DNA from 2 places in the Arthrobacter sp. 7Tela_A1 genome. Region 1 is predicted to be linked to the other one. Evidence: predicted binding sites of a transcription regulator. Region 1 holds the regulator's gene; the other holds the start of a gene.
What was found. Region 1 encodes HrcA, which represses chaperone genes, less so after heat shock. Its sites were predicted from a motif close to TTNGCACTCGNNNNNNNCGAGTGCNAA; they were not measured.
Positions count from the first base shown of each region.

Region 1 (9,804 bases):
TCAGCTCGCCCGAACCCACCCCCTCCAAGGGCCTGGGCGTCGGCGAAGTCGGTTACCTCATTACCGGTGTGAAGGACGTGCGCCTGTCCAAGGTCGGCGACACTGTCACCAACCTCGCCAAACCGGCAGCCGAATCACTGCCCGGTTACGCCGATGCCAAACCCATGGTGTTCTCCGGGCTCTACCCGATCGACGGCGCGGATTACCCGGTGCTGCGCGATGCGCTGGAAAAACTGATGCTTAACGACGCCGCGCTCGTCTACGAACCCGAGACCTCGGCGGCGCTGGGCTTCGGTTTCCGGGTGGGCTTCCTGGGCCTGCTGCACCTGGAAATCACCCGTGAGCGGCTCGAGCGTGAGTACAACCTGGACCTGATCTCCACCGCACCGAACGTGGAATACGAGGTGACGCTCGAGGACAACAAGGTGGTCACCGTGACCAATCCGAGCGAGTACCCGGAAGGCAAGATCAAAGAGGTCCGCGAGCCGATGGTCTCCGCCACGATCCTTGCTCCGAGCGAATTTGTCGGCGCCATCATGGAGCTGTGCCAGACCCGCCGCGGAGTCCTGGGCGGCATGGATTACCTCTCCGAGGACCGGGTGGAAATCCGGTACCGCCTGCCGCTGGCCGAGATTGTTTTCGACTTCTTCGACGTCTTGAAGTCCAAGACCCGCGGTTACGCTTCGCTGGACTGGAAGGCCGACGGCGAACAGGTGGCCGACCTGGTCAAGGTGGACATCCTGCTCCAGGGCGAGCAGGTGGATGCTTTCAGCTCCATCACCCACAAGGACAAGGCCTACTCCTACGGTGTCATGATGACCGGAAAGCTCCGCGAGCTGATCCCGAGGCAGCAGTTCGAGGTGCCGATCCAGGCTGCCATTGGTTCCCGCATCATCGCCCGCGAATCCATCCGCGCTATCCGCAAGGACGTGCTTGCCAAGTGCTACGGCGGCGACATCAGCCGTAAGCGCAAGCTGCTGGAAAAGCAGAAGGAAGGCAAGAAGCGCATGAAGATGGTGGGCCGGGTCGAGGTTCCCCAGGAAGCCTTCGTCGCCGCGCTGTCCTCCGACGAGTCCAAGGACAAAACCAAGAAGTGACTCCCAGCGCACTGCCCCTCGGGGATCCCGCGCCAAAGGACGGTATCCTGCCGGCCCAGGCTGCCACGGAGGCAGCCGGGCGCCGGTTCGGCCTCTACGTCCATATCCCGTTCTGCGCCGTCCGCTGCGGCTACTGCGATTTCAACACCTACACGGCCACGGAACTTGGCGGGGGTGCCTCGCAGGTTGAGTACGCGGCGACGGCGCAGCAGGAAGTGCGTTTCGCCGCCGGCGCCCTGAGGGCTTCCGGCGTTCCGCACCGCCCGGTCGAAACGGTCTTCTTCGGCGGAGGAACACCGACGCTGCTGCCGGCCGAAGACCTCGCAGCCATCCTCGGCACCGCCGTCGAACAGTGGGGCCTGGCCCCGGGCGCCGAGGTGACCACCGAAGCCAACCCGGATTCAGTCACACCGGAATCACTGCAGCTGCTCGCTGACGCCGGCTTCACCCGCGTGTCCTTCGGCATGCAGTCGGCTGTTCCGCATGTGCTGGCGGTCCTGGACCGGACACACACGCCCTCGCGGGTGCCGCAGGCCGTGAAATGGGCGCGCGACGCCGGCCTCAAGGTGAGCGTGGACCTGATCTACGGCACACCGGGGGAGTCCCTGGCGGACTGGAAGTACTCCGTTGAGGAAGCGCTTGGCTACGAACCGGACCATATTTCCGCCTACGCCCTGATCATTGAAGACGGCACCAAGCTGGCGGCACGGATCCGGCGCGGCGAAGTTCCGCCCATCGACGACGACGACCACGCGGACAAATACCTGCTGGCCGATGAACTTTTCGGAGCAGCCGGACTCGGCTGGTACGAGGTCAGCAACTGGGCACGGACACCGTCGGATGAATGCCGGCACAACATGGCGTACTGGCGCAGCGATGACTGGTGGGGCGTCGGTCCCGGTGCGCACTCGCACGTCGGCGGCATCCGCTGGTGGAATGCCAAGCACCCCACTGCCTATGCAGGCCGGATCGCGGCGGGGGAATCCCCGGCAGTCGGCCGCGAAACCCTGGACGCAGACACCCGTTACCTCGAAGACGTCATGCTTCGAGCCCGGCTTGCCGAAGGAATTTCCCGTGACCGGCTGCGCCCGGAGGGCCGCCTTGCGGTGGCCGGACTCATTGCCGATGGTTTGGTTGATCCCCGGGCCGCCATGGCCGGAACCGTCCTGCTGACGCTGAAGGGACGCCTGCTGGCGGACGCCGTCGTGCGCCGCCTGCTGCCTTAGTGTAGCCCGCTCAACACAAGAGACCCGCCGTTCCCTGAAGGGATGGCGGGTCTCTTGGTATGGCGGGTCTCTTAGTGCAGCGTGTCTTTCGGCGGCGGCCGGAGGCGCTGAATGCGTCAGCGGATCCGGCGCAGGTTGAAGCGGTAGCGGTACGGCCGCCCGCGGTTGCATTCGATGCCGGCAATAACAGAAGCCACGGCGACGGCAATCCAGATCAGGGCATTAAAGACCGCGAAAAAGCCGCCCACAACGGGGATGAAGGACAGCAGCCAGGCGACCAGCGCCAGGATGGTGGGAGGCAGGGTGAAGTTCAGTGCCTCCTTGGATTCCTGTGCGGTGAACGGGCCGCGGTCGCGGAAGACCAGGTAAATGATGAGGGACGGCACAAAGCCCAGGATGCCGCCGAAATGGGACAGTGTTGCCCACTGGCGGTCTTCGGAAGCAGTCAGCGGAAGGGCGTTGGCGGGTGCACCCTGGTAGTCCGGGCGCGCTGGTGAACCGTGGTTTTCCGGTCGCTGCGGATGGTTCTGGCGTGTGTTGGACACAGTTGCATTCCTTTAACTCTCAGATGACGCAGGGTTCGCACCCACGGGTACCTGTTGTTCATCAAGGGTACTGGGTCCGGCGGCGTGTCCAGGCAAACACAGCCGCGGCGGGGCGCCGCAGCCGGGGGACGGCGCCGGCAAGGCCTGCCGGGCTAGGGCACGGTGAGGAAGTCGATGACCTCTTCGACCCGCCCCAGGAGGGTTGGTTCCAGGTCCGCGTAGGTCCGCACGGCACCCAGGAGTTTCTTCCAGCCCATGGCGACGTCGGTGTGGTCACGGTGCGGCCAGCCGAGTCCCTTCAGGATGCCGGTCTTCCAGTCTTCGGAACGCGGGACCACGGGCCAGGCCTGCAGTCCGATGACGTGGGGCTTGATCGCCTGCCAGACGTCCACGTAGGGGTGGCCAACGATCAGGACGTTCTCTGCTGCGCCGGGAACGGCCATCGCTGCGGCTGCGATCCTGGATTCCTTGGACCCCGGCACCAGGTGGTCCACCAGGATTCCCAGCCGCCGTCCGGGCCCGGGGGAGAAATCCCGAACCGCCGCAGCCAGGTCGTCCACGCCGTGGAGGGGTTCGACGACGATGCCTTCAACACGCAGATCATCGCCCCAGACCTTCTCCACCAGCTCGGCGTCGTGCTTTCCTTCCACCCAGATGCGGCTGGCCCGCGCGGTGCGGGCCCGCTGGTTCGCTACGGCGACCGAACCGGACGCGGTGCGCTGCACTGCCGGGGCGGAGGACCTTACTGCCGGAACCACCTCCACGGGTTCGCCTTCGAGGAGGAAGCCGAAGCCCAGTTCAAAGGATTTGGTGCGTCCCCGGGCGTCTTCAAGGACCATGAGGTGCAGGCCCCCGGACTTTTCCGTTCGCAGGACGGCGCCTACCCAGCCGGTTTGGACATCCTCCAGCACAAGGCCCTTCTCGGCGCCGACCTGCCGAAGTGCTTTCCGGACCGGGGCAGAGATATCCCTCGGTCCCCATTCAAAGTTCGGCACGGGGTTTCCTCGTTCCTGGACACGGGTCAAAGCGCCGGCGGTCTCGCAGGCACGGGAGATTCAATGCTAACAACGGCATCGGAACGTATTAGACTTAGCACTTGAGTATGCCGAGTGCTAATCGGCGTAAACGTGCCGCAGGAACTTCAACAAGGGAGGGAAAACCATGAGTGAACCACGCCGGCTCGAGGTGCTCCGGGCCATTGTTGAAGATTACGTCCATTCCCGCGAACCTGTCGGTTCCAAGGCCCTGGTGGAGCGGCACCGGCTCGGTGTCTCCTCCGCTACTATCCGCAACGACATGGCGGTCCTCGAAGAAGAGGGCCTGATTGTTGCCCCGCATACCTCTGCCGGACGTATCCCTACCGACAAGGGGTACCGGCTCTTCGTTGACCAGCTCTCGGACCTGAAGCCGCTGTCGAGTGCCGAACGCCGTGCCATCCAGAACCTTCTGGAGGGTGCCGAGGACATTGATGACGTCCTGGACCGGACGGTGCGCCTGCTGGCCCAGCTCACCAACCAGGTCGCCGTCGTCCAGTATCCGCATCTGGGCAATGCCAAGGTGCGGCATATCGAGTTCGTCCTGCTGGCACCGGCACAGGTGCTGGTTGTCCTGATTTCCACCACGGGCCGGGTTGAGCAGCGGGTCATCACCGTTCCGTCCCCGGTCACCGAGCCGGCCCTGCACGAACTCCGGCAGCACTTCCTGCAGGGACTGTCGGGAACCAACCTAACGCGCATCACCAGCCACCTCGCGGACTGCCTCGCGACGGTGCCGGTACAGCTGCGCGGCACCGCGGGGGCGCTCGGCCGCTGCCTGGAACAGCTTGCGGGCATCAACCGCGAGGACAAGATGGTCATGGCAGGAACGGCGAACCTGGCGCGTGCCACCGGAGACTTCCCGTTGACCATCGGACCGATCCTTGAAGCACTTGAAGAACAGGTGGTCATGCTTCGCCTGCTTTCAGAGATGGAGCAGGACGCCAGAGGTGTCTCCGTCCGCATCGGTTCGGAGAACCCCTACGGCTCCCTCTCCGAGGCCTCGGTGGTGGCCACTGGGTACGGCCCGGACGCGTCCGCTATGGTAGGAATCCTTGGTCCCACCCGAATGGACTACCCCAATACCATGGCTGCGGTCCGCGCCGTCGCCCGCTACCTTTCCCGGGTCCTGAACGAGTGACCCGGAGCGGCAGCCCCTCCGGGCGCCGTCGAAAAGACATAAACCGCCCCTTGACGGGGTACGCAACACAGGAAGCGATGTGCACGAGTGAGTGATCACTACCAGGTACTCGGCGTCAGCCGGGATGCCACCGGCGAGGAAATCAAAAAGGCGTACCGCAAGCTTGCCCGCAAGCTGCATCCCGACGTCAACACCGCACCCGGAGCCGCTGACGAGTTCAAGGCAGTGTCCCACGCCTACGAGGTCCTCTCCGACCCGCAGAAGCGGCGGGTCTATGACACCACCGGCCAGGAGAACGGCACCGACAACGGTTTCGGCGGCGGCTTCAGCGGCCAGGGATTCGGCTTCCAGGACATCTTCGACACGTTCTTCGGCGGAGGCGCCGGCGCCGGTGGCGGCCGGGGACCGGCTTCGCGTACCCGCCGCGGCCAGGACGCGCTCATCAACGTCCGCATCGACCTGAAGGACGCCGTTTTCGGCACCAACAAGAAGATCGACGTCGAGACCGCTGTCCTCTGCCCCACCTGCGAGGGCTCGTGCTGCCAGCCCGGTACCTCACCGCGCACCTGCGACATCTGCCACGGCACGGGGCAGGTCCAGCGCGCCGTCCGCTCCATCCTCGGCCAGGTCATGACCACCGCTCCCTGCGGTTCCTGCCAGGGGTTCGGCACCATCATTCCCGATCCGTGCCACGAGTGTGCCGGAGAGGGCCGGGTCCGCAGCCGCCGCACGCTGACGATCAAGGTCCCCGCCGGCGTCGCCACCGGCACCCGCATCCAGCTCAGCGGCCAGGGAGAGGCCGGCACTGCCGGCGGACCCCAGGGTGACCTCTACGTGGAAATCCGCGTCAACGCCGATCCGGTGTTCGTCCGGGAAGGCGACGACCTGCATGCAACGCTGACCGTCCCCATGACCGCGGCAGCCCTGGGCACGGTCATCACCATGGAAACGTTCGACGGAGCGCGGGAAATCAGCATCAAACCGGGCACCCAGTCCGGCGAAGTGACCACTCTCAAGGGCCTGGGCGTCACCCACCTGCGCGGTTACGGCCGCGGGGACCTGTTGGTCCACGTCCAGGTCGAGACGCCGCAGAAGCTCGACGCCGAGCAGGAAGAACTCCTCCGCCGGCTCGCTGAACTTCGCGGCGAACAGTTCGCCGAAGGCCGCGTCGGCGGCACCAGCAGCCCGGGGGTCTTCGCCAAGCTCCGAGACCGCCTCGGCAACCACTAGCCGCCGGCTGGCACTTCATGACCAACCCGATCTTTTTCGGCGACCCCGAACAGGTGGCAGCGGCGGCGCCGGGAGGCGTGTTCGCGCTGACCGGCCCGGAGGCCCGGCACGCTGTTTCGGTGAAGCGGCTGGCTCCGGGCGAGGACGTTGACATTGTCGACGGCGCCGGGATCCGGCTGCGCGGAACTGTCCGCTCCGCTGAGCCTGCCCTGCTGGAGATCGAGGTCAGCGAAGTCCAGTCCGAGCCCGCCCCGGTCCACGAATTCATCCTGGTCCAGGCCCTGGCCAAGGGGGACCGGGATGAGCAGGCCATTGAGGCAGCTACGGAGCTGGGGGTCGACGCCGTCATTCCCTGGCAGTCAGAGCGCAGCATTGTGCGGTGGCGCGCCGAGAAGGCAGCGAAGGGACAGGCGAAGTGGCAATCGGTCGTCACGTCCGCGGCCAAGCAGTCCCGACGTTCCCGGCTGCCCGTCGTCCTGGGCGTCGCTGATACCAAGACACTTCCGCAGCGGCTGGCAGGCATGGACCTTGTGCTCGTCCTTCACGAAGATGCGGACACCGGACTGGTTGACGCGGTGGGGTCACTGGAGATCCAGGGGCAGGACCGTGCAGCGGGGGACCGGATTTCGATTGCCGTCGTGGTGGGTCCCGAGGGCGGGATCTCTCCCGCGGAGCTGGAGTCCCTGCGTGCAGCCGGTGCCCTCACGGTGCGCCTTGGGCCGCACGTGCTGCGCTCGTCAAGCGCCGGCCCGGCAGCACTGGTGCTGCTGAACCACGTGCTGGGCCGCTGGTCCTAAAGCTCCCGAGTCAGCCCGGGCGTCCTCCGCGTCAGTAGACAGTAATACGCTTCGAATCTTCGTTGGCTCCATCGCCATGGAAGACCCGCAGGTTGTATTCGCCCGGTTCCAGTTTGATGGTCACACTGAATAGTGCCGTTTCACCGGTGGCGGCATCGAGTGCCACGCTGCCCGTGGTGGCGGCTGACGTATCCGGACGTCCCTTCACGATCGGCTCGGCGCTCCAGGAAAGTTTCTCCTCCCGGACTACGGCGGAACCGCTGACGGTCACGGAGGTTTCGACGCCGTCGCCTTCCTGGGGGTCGATGATCCAAATGGGTGCGGGCAGCTTCTTGTCGCGTTCGAGGGGTTTTGCCAGCAGCTCGTGGCCGAAGGCCTGGTAGCCTGCCTTGCCGTCCACCAGGACAACCACGCTGGTGTTGTGCCCCGCCGTCGTGAGTCCGGCGTTGGCCGCAGCGGCGGTAGCGGTGTACACCAGCTGCTGAACGGCCCGGTGGGCCATGCCGGCGTCGAGCGAGGCCTTGAAGGCGTCGGAGGTAATGTCCACCGTGATGACGTTCTTGGTCGAAATCGAGGCGGTCACCTCAGACGCCGGCTGCCAGGGCGTGAAGTAGTCGCTGTCGTGCGGAACCTGCGCCGTCATGGCCTGTACTGCTTCGCCAATCGGGTCGCCCGTGTTTTCAGACGGCAGGAACTCCCGGTACAGCTGGATGTCGGATTCGTTCTGGGCCAGCCAGTAGACCGGCATGACAACTTTCGAGGCCGTTGCCTCCGCGGGAGCCGAAACCGCCATGGGCAGCCCTTCAGACGCAGATGATTTGCTGAACGATTCGGGCATCGAGGTAGTAGGCAGCTCGGCGACGACGCCGCAGCCGGGCAGGAAGAACGGAACTGAGGCTGCGAGGAGGAGGATTCGGATGCGGGTCCGCCGTTGTCTTGCCATAGCTGTCCCTGCCTTCCGTTGCTCAGTGCCCGCAGTCCGGGGACCGGGCGGTGCATGTGGGGGAGCGTCCGGAGCGGGGATCCGGCCGCAGCACGACCCCAAGCTTGGCACAGCCCGCGGCCCGAAAACGGTGACTTAACTGTTCTGGGATGGGACTGAAACCTGATTGAGACCGAGCCGATGCAAAGCCGAGACAAACCGCGTAACCCGCGTCACGGACCCCTCCCGTACCTGTTGCGGCTAGACTCCTGCTTCCATGGCGGCACGGCGTGGCGCAGATCAAGTAAGATTAAATGAGCTGTGCGCGCGGAATTGCTCCGGGAGTTCACCGGGCCAAATATTCCGTTGTGCAGCTTTAGACCAAGATGACCTGATAAGGGGCGATGAGAGGCCGAGGGGCCGTATATATGACCGAATCTTCAGCAGGAATCGGCACCATCCACGAGGACCAGCAGACGATTGTCTTTGACTCCACGGAGCATATGGTCCAGTCTCTGGGCGCGAATGACGAGGCTTTGAAAGTCATCGAGTCCGCCTTCCCCGAGGTCAACCTCCACGTCCGGGGCAACGAACTCTCTGTCTCGGGCCCTGCGCAGGCCGTCGACCGGACTGTCCGCCTGGTGAATGAGGTCAGGGTCCTCGCGCGCCACCAGACCCGCGTCACGCCGCAGGTGCTGGAACAGCTCATCACCATGCTCAGGGACCAGACCGCTGAACGTCCCGCCGAGGTTCTGACGCAGAACATCCTTTCCACCCGCGGGCGGACGATCCGGCCCAAGACGCTGAACCAGAAGAACTACGTTGACGCGATCGACCGCAATACCGTGGTTTTCGGGATTGGTCCGGCGGGCACGGGCAAGACCTACCTGGCGATGGCAAAGGCCGTACAGGCGCTGCAGCAAAAGGAGGTCAACCGGATCATCCTCACGCGCCCGGCCGTCGAAGCGGGGGAGCGGCTTGGCTTTCTCCCGGGGACCCTGAACGACAAGATCGACCCCTACCTGCGGCCCCTCTATGACGCCCTGCACGACATGATGGATCCCGAGTCCATCCCCCGCCTCATGGCCGCCGGCACCATTGAAGTGGCGCCGCTGGCCTACATGCGCGGCCGCACCCTCAACGACGCCTTCATCATCCTGGATGAAGCTCAGAACACGACGCCGGAACAGATGAAGATGTTCCTGACCCGCCTGGGCTTCGGCTCCAAGATGGTTGTCACTGGTGACGTCACCCAGGTGGACCTTCCGGGCAGCACCGTCTCCGGGCTGAGGATCGTCCATGAAATCCTGGACGGGATCGACGACGTGCAGTTCTCGCAGCTGACCGCCACGGACGTGGTCCGGCACCGCCTGGTCAGCGACATCGTCACGGCCTACGGTGAATGGGACGAGGAACGCCGTTCCCGCACAGCTTCCCGCAGCGCGGGCCAGGAGAAGAAGCAATGAGCATTGAAGTAAACAACGAGTCTGCCCTGGAAGCGGACGAGGAAGCACTCGCGGCGCTGGGCCGCTACCTGCTGGATGCCTTGTATGTGCATCCCGAGGCCGAGCTGTCCATCATCCTGGTGGACGAAGACGCCATCGAGAAGCTGCACATCGAATGGATGGACCTGCCCGGTCCCACCGATGTCCTCTCTTTCCCCATGGATGAGCTGCGCCCCGGTTCCCCCGGACGGCCGACTCCCGCAGGCGTGCTGGGCGACATCGTCCTCTGCCCGCAGGTCGCCGCCCGCCAGGCGGAGACAGCCGGCCACAGCACTGACGATGAGCTTGCGCTGCTGACCACGCACGG
Region 1 covers NZ_JAXIOO010000017.1:38,092-47,895, reverse strand. The annotation lists gene lepA (translation elongation factor 4) at 1-1,097, shown strand, start outside; gene hemW (radical SAM family heme chaperone HemW) at 1,094-2,323, shown strand; gene TVB01_RS09190 (DUF4870 domain-containing protein) at 2,440-2,868, opposite strand; gene TVB01_RS09185 (DUF3097 domain-containing protein) at 3,021-3,863, opposite strand; gene hrcA (heat-inducible transcriptional repressor HrcA) at 4,030-5,043, shown strand; gene dnaJ (molecular chaperone DnaJ) at 5,131-6,273, shown strand; gene TVB01_RS09170 (16S rRNA (uracil(1498)-N(3))-methyltransferase) at 6,291-7,070, shown strand; gene TVB01_RS09165 (GerMN domain-containing protein) at 7,102-8,013, opposite strand; gene TVB01_RS09160 (PhoH family protein) at 8,421-9,458, shown strand; gene ybeY (rRNA maturation RNase YbeY) at 9,455-9,804, shown strand, end outside.

Region 2 (10,104 bases), on a different contig from region 1:
CACGTCGCCATCGAGAACTGGCAGCACGACCTCAATATCGGTTCCGTGGTGCGGACCGCCAACGCGTTCATGGCCAAGGAAGTGCACATCATCGGACGACGCCGGTGGAACCGGCGCGGTGCCATGGTCACCGATCGCTACCAGCATGTCCGCCACCATCCCACCGTCCAAGACTTCACGGAATGGGCCCGGTCCGAGGGGCTGGCGATCATCGGGATCGATAACTTCCCGGATTCCGTTCCGCTGGAAACCTACGACCTGCCCCGCAGCTGTGTGCTGGTTTTCGGGCAGGAAGGGCCGGGACTCACTCCCGAGGTGCACGAAGCCGCCGAGGCAACACTGTCCATCGCCCAGTTCGGCTCCACACGGTCCATGAACGCCTCCGCTGCGGCAGCCATCGCCATGCATGGCTGGGTCCGCCGGCACGTGTTCGGCCAGAAGGTGTCCTGACCCTTTTCGCCTCTGAGGTCCGTTCCGGCGGCCGGGGCCGCCGGTGAACGCTCCCGGAGGCGTCAAGAACCGGCACACCCTGCTCTGCGCCGGTGACTTGTGGCTAGGATGGGGGAAGCCACAGAGGGCCCGGCCCTGCCGCATTTTTATCTTCGCTAAGGAGTCAGCATGCCTATTGCAACCCCCGAGATCTACGCAGAGATGATCGACCGGGCCAAAGCAGGAGGGTTCGCATACCCGGCGGTCAACGTCACCTCTTCCCAGACGCTGAATGCTGCGCTCGCCGGATTCGCTGAAGCCGGCTCGGACGGTATTGTGCAGGTCTCCACCGGCGGTGCCGCCTACTGGTCCGGCGCATCGGTGAAGAACATGGTCACCGGTTCGGTGGCTTTCGCCGCTTACGCCCGCGAGGTAGCCAAGAGCTACGACGTGAACATCGCCCTGCACACCGACCACTGCCCGAAGGACAAGCTGGACGACTTCGTCCTGCCGTTGCTGGCGATCTCCGAGGAGCGGGTCAAGCGCGGCGAAGACCCGCTGTTCAACTCCCACATGTGGGACGGTTCCGCGGAGACGCTGGAAGAGAACCTGCGGATCGCCCAGGACCTCCTGGCCCGCACGGCAGCTGCCAAGATGATCCTCGAAGTCGAAATCGGCACTGTCGGCGGCGAGGAAGACGGCGTCGAGAACGAAATCAACGAAAAGCTGTACACCACTGTCGAAGACGGCATGGCCACCATCGAAGCGCTGGGCGACGGCAGCAAGGGCCGCTACATCACTGCCCTGACCTTCGGTAACGTGCACGGCGTCTACAAGCCCGGCGGTGTGAAGCTGCGCCCGGAAATCCTCCAGGAGATCCAGAACGCCGTTGGCAGCTCGATTGGCAAGGAGCGCCCGTTCGACCTGGTCTTCCACGGCGGTTCCGGTTCCTCCGCCCAGGAGATTGCCGACGCCGTGTCCTACGGTGTGGTGAAGATGAACATCGACACTGACACCCAGTACGCCTACACCCGCCCCGTAGCGGACCACATGTTCCGCAACTACGACGGTGTGCTGAAGGTGGACGGCGAAGTCGGCAACAAGAAGCAGTACGACCCGCGCGTCTGGGGAGCGTCGGCCGAAAAGGGCATGGCCGCGCGTGTGGTCGAAGCTGCACAGTCCCTCGGATCGGCAGGAAAGCACCTCTAATGTCAGACGAATTCCGCAAGAACCTGCTCGGCCCCGAGCCCACGTACCTGCCCGAAGAGACCGACGTCGTCGCCCGCCTCGCCGCCGGTGACGAGGCCGTGGACCTGGCTGCCAAGTTCCCCACCTCCTCGCAGGTGTGGGCGACGCTGGCTGATGAGGCCTTTGCCGACGGGCGTCCGGTGGAGTCCTACGCCTACGCCCGGGTGGGCTACCACCGCGGCCTGGACGCGCTGCGCCGGGCCGGGTGGCGTGGAACCGGGCCCATCCCGTGGGAACACGACCCGAACCGGGGTTTCCTGCGTTCCCTCTACGCCCTGGGGCGCGCGGCCGCCGCTATTGGCGAGGCCGATGAGGTGGACCGCATCGAGAAGTTCCTGGATGCGTCCGACCCGGCTGCCAAGGCCGCTATCGAAGCCGGCTAGGGTATCCACGGATTGAACCGAAAAGGCGCCTCCCGCAAGGGCGGCGCCTTTTCGCTGTCCGGTTGCCGTTACCAGCCCCAGGTCCCGGGTGCACCCTTGAAGGGGCCGGTCACGCGGCTCGTGATCCAGCCGCCGTAGAAGTCGCCCTCCTGGGGCTGGACTTCCTCGCCGTCCACCAGGACTGAGTCCATCAGCCCGGGATACAGTGCGGCGGTGGTGGCTAGGGACTCATACCCCGGGGCGGGGTGCAGGTAGGTCCAGGCGCCGCGGGCGGCCCGCGACGAGCCGGAGACGACGTCGTAATAGGAGGCAGTGCCCTTGTACTCGCAGTGGGTGACACCGGAGACCGGGTGCAGGGTATCCGGAGCGAATGCCTCCAACGGCAGGTAATACACCGGGGGATGGCTGGTTTCCAGCACCCGCAGTGCCTGCCTGGTTTCGACTATCCGGGATCCGCCAAGCCAGACCTGGACGAGTTCGCTGCTTGGTTCGACGCGCGGCGGACGGGGATAGGACCAGACGGACTCGGCATGCGGGTGATAGCGGTTTTCCATGCGGTTCCTCTTTCACCGGCGGCGGGCCTCGCCGCGATTGTAGTCGTGACGGCAAGAATTTGGGGTCGGGCCGGGACCGAGGAGAATCCGAACCTCACCGGCGGGCGGACCGGCGCCAGCGGTCCGAGGTCCTGGCAATTCCAGAAGCACGCCGCCGCGGAGATCCGGCGGATGGAGCGGACCCCGTAGAACTCCAGCCGGTCACCGGTAGTGCCCGCTGTCCGCACCCCGCGCACGATCAGCCGGGCCAGCGGATTAACGGCCTGCAGCCACAGCGGGTGCACCGCGAGCGGCACCGGAACGGATTCCAGCATCCTGCCGAGCAGCGTCACGCCGCCCAGGTCCGCGCTCAGCCGCAGCGGGCCGCCGTCGACTGTGAGCCTTCCGTCGCCGAGGTACGCGCTCACCGGGACGACGTCGATTGCATCGAACGTATACGTGGCAGAGACATACCGGGCTAGGGTCTCGCTGGGGGCCAGGAGAAGCCGTGAACCGAAGCGGTTTTCCACCATGACATCGGTAAAAGGGCCAAAGGGGGAGTCCGGCCAGTGTCCAACAACCAGGCGGGTTCCCGAGGCAGTGCCCAGCCCGGCGATATAGCCGCGGAAGCGCTCCATCGTTCAACCGTACGCCTGGATCAGGTCTTCCAAACCGGGTCCGGCGCAGATCGGCTAAACTTGACAGGTAAGAGCCCCGCAGCTCTGCGCCGGTGCCTTTGTGGCCTACCTCGCATGAGTGCAGGGGCGTTCTCATGCACGGTAGCGGTTCAGCGCCTGGCGCGGCTCCCTAGCGTAACTAATGGGGGAGGATCCCATGCCAGCAATTGTCATCGTCGGCGCCCAGTGGGGCGACGAAGGTAAAGGTAAGGCCACCGACCTGCTCGGCGGCCGCGTCGACTACGTCGTCAAGCCCAACGGCGGGAACAATGCCGGCCACACCGTCGTCGTCGGCGGTGAAAAGTACGAGCTGAAGCTCCTGCCCGCCGGCATCCTGAGCCCCAACGCGATTCCCGTGATCGGCAACGGCTGCGTGGTGAACCTGGAAGCGCTGTTCGCCGAAATCGACGGACTCGAAGCCCGCGGCGCGGACACCTCGAAACTGCGGATCTCGGCCAACGCCCACCTCGTGGCACCGTTCCACCAGGTCATGGACAAGGTCACCGAACGTTTCCTGGGCAAGCGCGCCATCGGTACCACCGGCCGCGGGATCGGTCCGGCCTACATGGACAAGGTCGCCCGCCTGGGCATCCGCGTCCAGGACATCTTCGACGAATCCATCCTGCGCCAGAAGGTCGAAGGCTCACTGCGGCAGAAGAACCAGCTGCTGCTGAAGGTCTACAACCGCCGCGACGTGGACATCGAGGAAATGGTCCAGTACTTCCTCTCCTACGCCGACCGGCTGCGGCCCATGGTCATCGACTCGACCTATGAGCTGAACCGCGCCCTCGACGAGGACAAGGTGATCCTGATGGAGGGCGGCCAGGCCACGTTCCTGGACGTCGACCACGGCACCTACCCGTTCGTGACCTCCTCCAACCCGACCGCCGGGGGCGCCTCCGTGGGTTCGGGCATCGGCCCGACCCGGATCAACCGCGCCGTGGGTATCATCAAGGCCTACACGACCCGTGTTGGTGCCGGTCCGTTCCCCACGGAACTCTTCGATGACATGGGCCTGTACCTGCAGAAGACCGGCGGTGAGTTCGGTGTGAACACCGGCCGCCCGCGCCGCTGCGGCTGGTACGACGCCGTGCTGGCGCGCCACGCTTCCCGAGTCAACGGCTTCACGGACTACTTCGTGACCAAGCTGGATGTGCTGACCGGCATCGAGAAGATCCCGGTGTGCGTGGCCTACGACGTCGATGGCGTGCGTTTCGATGAGATGCCGATGACGCAGACCGACTTCCACCACGCCAAGCCGATCTTCGAGTACTTCGACGGCTGGACCGAGGACATCACCGGGGCCAAGACCCTGGAAGACCTCCCGGAGAACGCCCGGAACTACGTGCTGGCACTGGAAAAGATGTCCGGCACCCGGTTCTCCGCGATCGGTGTCGGGCCGGACCGCGACCAGACGATCGTGATCCGCGACCTGATCAGCGAGTAGTCCCGCTCTTCCGAAAGCCCCGCAGCCCCCGTGGCTGCGGGGCTTTTTGCTGCCGCTCGGAAGGCGCGGCTGCAGGGAAGTCCCGGCTGTACCGGACTTCGAACACCGGAGGGGAGAACCGGGTGTCCTCGAGGACACCGCCGTCGTTCGTCCAGCCGTGTCTCTCATAGAACAGGTGGGCCCTGCGGTTCTCCCTGGCCACCCAGAGGAAGGCCCGGGCGCAGCCCAGTCCGGCCAGACGGCGTTCCGCTTCCGTGAAGAGGGCGGAACCTGCTCCCCGGCCCCACCAGCCGGGGTGGACATTGATGGCGCGGAGCTCTCCCGTGCCGGCGTCGTCCTCTCCGGGCGCGGGACCGAAAGCGGCGAAGCCGACCGGGCGGCCGGCCACAGCGGCGACCAGGTACGTGGTGCCCGGATTCGGCGTTCCGAGGTTGCGCCGCCAGCCGTCCGCCACACGTGCCACGTCCATGCCGTCAAGGTAGTCATCGCTCATGATTCCCCGGTAGGCGGCACGCCATGCTGCAACGTGGAGCTCGGCGAGGGGCTCGGAATCCTGGGCTGCTGCCTGGCGGATCGTGATGTCCGTTGTGTCCATGCCCGGTTATCCGCCGTCCTGGTCCCTGGCCGAGAGGATGCAGAACTCGTTGCCTTCGGGGTCCGCCAGGACAACCCAGTCAACATCCGGTCCCTGTCCGACGTCGGCGCGGACAGCACCGAGGGCCAGCATCCGGTCCACTTCCTCCTGCTGGGTGCAGCCTTCGGGAACCAGGTCGATGTGCAGGCGGAGCTTCGCTGTCTTCGCGTCCGGGACGGGAATGATGTCGATCGGCGGCCCCACGACGCCGTTTTCCGGCATCAGGCCGAGCCCGCCGTCGAATTCCTCGGCAATCCGGTACCCGAGGGCCTGGGTCCAGAATGCGGCCTGGGCGTTCACGTCGACGGCATCAAGGGCAAGGGAAGAAAATCTGCTGCTCACGGAAGGCTCCTTCGGCTCGGGCGAGGTCGCTACGAACCTAGCAGCGGATTCCGCGGCGGAACACCCCTGGCCTCGAACTGATCCGGGCACCCGCCGGCAGGTTACCAGCGGTTTCGGGCCTCTTCGATCCAGCCCTGGAGGCCGTCGAGCCGGTGGCGTGTTCCGTCCGGGGCCGCGGCCCAGCCCGACCAGGAGCCAAACGCCTGCCAGGTCTTCGCAGCCACGAGGACGGCGTTCGTTGCCGCCAGGCGCCGGTGGAACGGCGTCAGCGTGGCCTCGAGCCACGGCCCGCGCACGTGCCATGGAGCCAGCGGATCCGCCAGGTCGTAGCTGAACTCCAGTTCGCCGTCGTAATGGTGGAGCACTCCGTCCACGATCAGGGCGTTTTCGGTAGCCGGAGTTCCGGCGGTCCACATGCCGCCGACCTGCAGGCCAAGCCGCGTGCCGGCCACGGTCCCGAACCCGGCAGCCCAATTCCAGCGTTTGGAATACGGCCAGCGGCCGCGGCCGCGGTCCAGCACCGCAAAAGACTCCGGCCCGCCGACGGAATACTCCTGCCCGTCCACCGTCACGGTCCCGCTGACCTCCCGGGCCACGTCCTTCAGCGTGTACTGGTACCGCGTGTCCGACCACGGCACCACCACGCCAAGCACGTCCCCGCCTGACGGCGCATAGAGTTCGACGGCGACGCGCTCCGCTTCGGCGCGCAGGTGCGTGCCGCCGGCGTCGTCATGGAACCGCAAGTGCAGCCCGCCCGTGGAGCCCACTGCGGTCAGGGGCGGCAGCGTATCCGGCAGGAGGGCCGCCGAGCCGGCGGGCAGGGCCAACGGGTCGCAGCGGACTTCCTTGCCGGTGGCACGCTCCAGGACGTACAGCTGAAGCGTCGCGGCGTAGTCCAGGTGGGCGATCGTCATGCCGATCACCAGCTCCGGGGTCACAACGCCCCAGTACTCCCACCGCTTGCTCCGCCAGCCGTGCCGCAGCCCGGACGGCAGGTGCCCGAAGGCGTGCAGCGGACTGCGCGTGAAGCCTCTTGCGGCGGGGTTGAGCTTCCCGCCGGGCAGGGCAAGCTGCACGGGTTCCTTGATTTCGTCCATGGCGCCACAGTCTAGGCGGCTTGCGCGAAGTCATCCTGTACCGCCGCGGACGTCACGGCGGTGTTCAGGGGGAAGGACTTATTCGGCTTACCGGGGGAGGACTTGCGCCTGGCCTTCTTGGAGATCGGAGACTTGGCGGATGGCCGCGCTGCACACCGGGGACCTGCCGGTGCCTGAGGGGTGTCCGCACGGGCGGGCCGGCCGGTTGCTCCCTCGGGGAAGAGCGCCGCGCGGATCTCGGCCCGGGCGAACTCCTCCGCGGCGAGGAAGTCCCGGGCAGCTGTGGCGTCTGGTTCCTCGGCCGCGCGGCGGGCGGCCCGCAGCCGCAGCGCCCGGAAGGCCAGCCATCCCACGACAGCCAGGCAGGCACCGGTGCCGTAAAGCAGCACCACCGCCAGGACCAAAGACGTGGTTCCGCCGGAGAAGAAGCCAAGGCCCAGCAGGCCGGCGGCTACCCAAAGGACGCTGAACCAGCAGACAGTGTCCAGGACAGCGGAGGGAGGGGAGCCGGCAACCCGGCTGGGGAGGGACAGGAGCCGGGCAGCATCGGGATGGCGCCGCCGGAAGTCTGCGGGGACGAACACGTTTGACCTGCTTCCAGACAAGTTTCGAATGAAAGACTGCGGACGGATTGATCCGCCCGGGCGAAATCATAAGGGGCCCGAACTAAGACTGGCACTCTCATGCTTCGAGTGCTAATCTACTGCCGAAAGTTGAGCGAATCCAACTCAACTTTTCCTCAAACAGCAGATCAGCCCGCTGAATGGAGCAGCGGAGGCGTGAAGGAGTTGATTGTGTGATGGCTACCCGATTTGACCCGTTCCGTGAACTGGACCGTTTCGCCCAGACCCTGCGCAGCGAAACCCTGCGCGGCATGCCCATGGACCTGTACCGGCAGGACGACCGGTATGTCCTCAGCGTCGACCTCCCCGGCATTGATCCGGGCTCCGTGGACATCGACGTCGACGGCCAGCTCCTGACGATCCGTGCCGAGCGCACCCTGCGCGGTGCCGACGGCGTCCAGTGGCTGACCCGTGAGCGCGAGGGCGGCTCCTTCCTGCGCCAGCTCAGCCTTGGCCAGGGCCTCGACACCGAAGGCATCACCGCCCACTACGAAAACGGTGTGCTCACTGTCCTCATCCCGGTCAGTGAAAAGGCCAAGCCGCGCCGTATCGAGGTGCAGTCCGGCTCCTCGGCATCGCTGGGCAGCAGCAGCGAGCAGCGCGAAGCCGAGGCGGTCAGCGCTTAGCGGCACCATGTCCATTCGCGGCAGGCGGAGTTCCCACCTGCCGCCCCGATCCGCGTCCGGGCACTGACGCGCGGGCACCGGGCCGCGTAGCGTTGGCACATGACTACCCAGGCGCGTGCCGCGATCCTGCGCGGCGTCCATGAACAGTTTGAAATCACCGACGTCGTCCTCGACGACCCCCGTCCGGACGAGGTGGTGGTCCGGATGATCGCAGCAGGCGTCTGCGGAACTGACCTCGGAGTCCAGGCCGGCCATATTCCGTTCCCGCTGCCGGGCGTCCTGGGCCATGAAGGAGCCGGCGTCGTCGAGGAGGTCGGCAGTGCCGTGACCTCCGTGGTTCCCGGCGACCACGTCCTGCTCAGCTTCACCAGCTGCGGCACCTGCCGGAACTGCCGCAGCGGCCATCCCGCCTACTGTGTGGACTTCCTGGACCTCAACCTGCTGGGCGGCTCGCGCATGGACAGCAGCGCCACCATTACCAAGGACGGCTTGGGAGTTCACGGGCATTTCTTCGCGCAGTCTTCCTTCGCGAACCTGGTCCTCGCGGACGAACGCGGCGTCACCAAGGTGGATCCTGACGCCGACCTGGGCCTGCTCGCCCCGCTGGGCTGCGGAATCCAGACCGGGGCTGGAGCGGTATTGAACGTCCTGCGCCCCGAGCCAGGCTCCACCCTGGCGGTCTTCGGGGCCGGTCCTGTGGGCCTCTCCGCCGTGATGGCTGCGGCGCTCAGCGGCTCAACCCGGATCGTGGTCATGGACCTGGTGGACTCGCGGCTGGAGCTGGCCCGGGAACTCGGAGCGACCGACGTCGTCAATTCCGGCAGCACCGATGCGCTGCAGGCTCTTTTGGAACTTACGGACGGGGCGGGTGTCACGCACGCACTGGAAACAACGGGAAGCACCCACGTCGCCGCGGCTGCAGCGGACGCCCTGGCACCGCTGGGCAAGCTCGGCTTGATTGGTGCACCCGCCTCCGGATCGACCGTGGAACTGGACGTGAACTTCCTGCTCAACGGACGGCAGGTGCTGGGTATTACGGAAGGCGACTCCACCCCGCAGCTGTTCCTGCCCGCGCTGGTGGATCTGGTGCAGCAGGGCCGGTTCCCGCTGCAGAAGCTGGTGACCCCCTACCGCTTCCGTGAAATCAATGATGCCGCTGCGGCCGCGAAAGCCGGAGAGGTCCTGAAACCTGTGCTCCACTTTGAGGACCTGCACTAGGCTGGAGAAAAATCCGGTCCCGAAGCAAGGCGGTCATCCGATGTTGGTCAGCGTAGGTCAGTTCAGCCCCGGCGGAGACGTCCAGGAAAACCTTGCGGCGATGCGCTCGCTGGCGGAGAAGGCAAAAGCCGAAGGGTCCGAGCTGATCGTCTTCCCCGAAGAGTCCATGTTCAGCATCGGCAAGGTGGAGGGAGCCCTCACCTCGGCAGTCGACGCCGGCTGGAGCAGGTTCGTCCAGCAGCTCTCGCTGATTGCCGCGGACCTGGGCATCGCCGTCGTCGCCGGCGGGTATGAATCCTCAGGGGAAGAACGGCCCTACAACACCCTGGTCGCCATCGATTACGACGGCAGGATTGCCGGGACGTACCGCAAGCTGCACCTGTACGACGCTTTCAGCTACCAGGAGTCAACCCGGATCAAGGCTGGGGACCGCGGCATTCAGGTGGTGGAGATCGGCGGCCTGCGGGTGGGCCTCATGACCTGTTATGACCTGCGGTTCCCCGAGCTGGCCCGCGCACTGGCCGTGCAGGGAGCTGACCTTCTTGCGGTGCCGGCCGCCTGGTTCAAGGGCGAGCACAAGGTGGACCACTGGGAGACGCTGCTGAAGGCCCGTGCCATCGAGAACACCGTGTGGGTGGCCGCCGCCGGAACCTCGAGCTCCCATACGATTGGCCACTCTGCGGTGCTTGATCCCCTGGGCATCCCGCAGGTATTCCTCGGCGAGGAGCCGTCCGGCGTAGTAACTGCCGACGTAGTGCGCAGCCGCATTGACGAGGTCCGGGAATTCCTTCCGGTGCTGAAAAACCGCCGTTTTGCCGCCAATGAGCAGCTTGTGGAGGGCTAGCGC
Region 2 covers NZ_JAXIOO010000003.1:10,611-20,714, reverse strand. The annotation lists gene TVB01_RS01755 (TrmH family RNA methyltransferase) at 1-450, shown strand, start outside; gene fbaA (class II fructose-bisphosphate aldolase) at 619-1,638, shown strand; gene TVB01_RS01745 (DUF3151 domain-containing protein) at 1,638-2,060, shown strand; gene TVB01_RS01740 (DUF427 domain-containing protein) at 2,129-2,479, opposite strand; gene TVB01_RS01735 (hypothetical protein) at 2,503-3,231, opposite strand; gene TVB01_RS01730 (adenylosuccinate synthase) at 3,428-4,717, shown strand; gene TVB01_RS01725 (GNAT family N-acetyltransferase) at 4,707-5,312, opposite strand; gene TVB01_RS01720 (VOC family protein) at 5,319-5,693, opposite strand; gene TVB01_RS01715 (DUF2804 domain-containing protein) at 5,795-6,790, opposite strand; gene TVB01_RS01710 (hypothetical protein) at 6,802-7,374, opposite strand; gene TVB01_RS01705 (Hsp20/alpha crystallin family protein) at 7,590-8,039, shown strand; gene TVB01_RS01700 (NAD(P)-dependent alcohol dehydrogenase) at 8,139-9,257, shown strand; gene TVB01_RS01695 (carbon-nitrogen hydrolase family protein) at 9,298-10,101, shown strand; gene TVB01_RS01690 (amino acid permease) at 10,098-10,104, opposite strand, start outside.
Region 2: TVB01_RS01705 (Hsp20/alpha crystallin family protein) is a predicted target of HrcA. The motif match lies at 7,463-7,489, and genes of this name have one in related genera.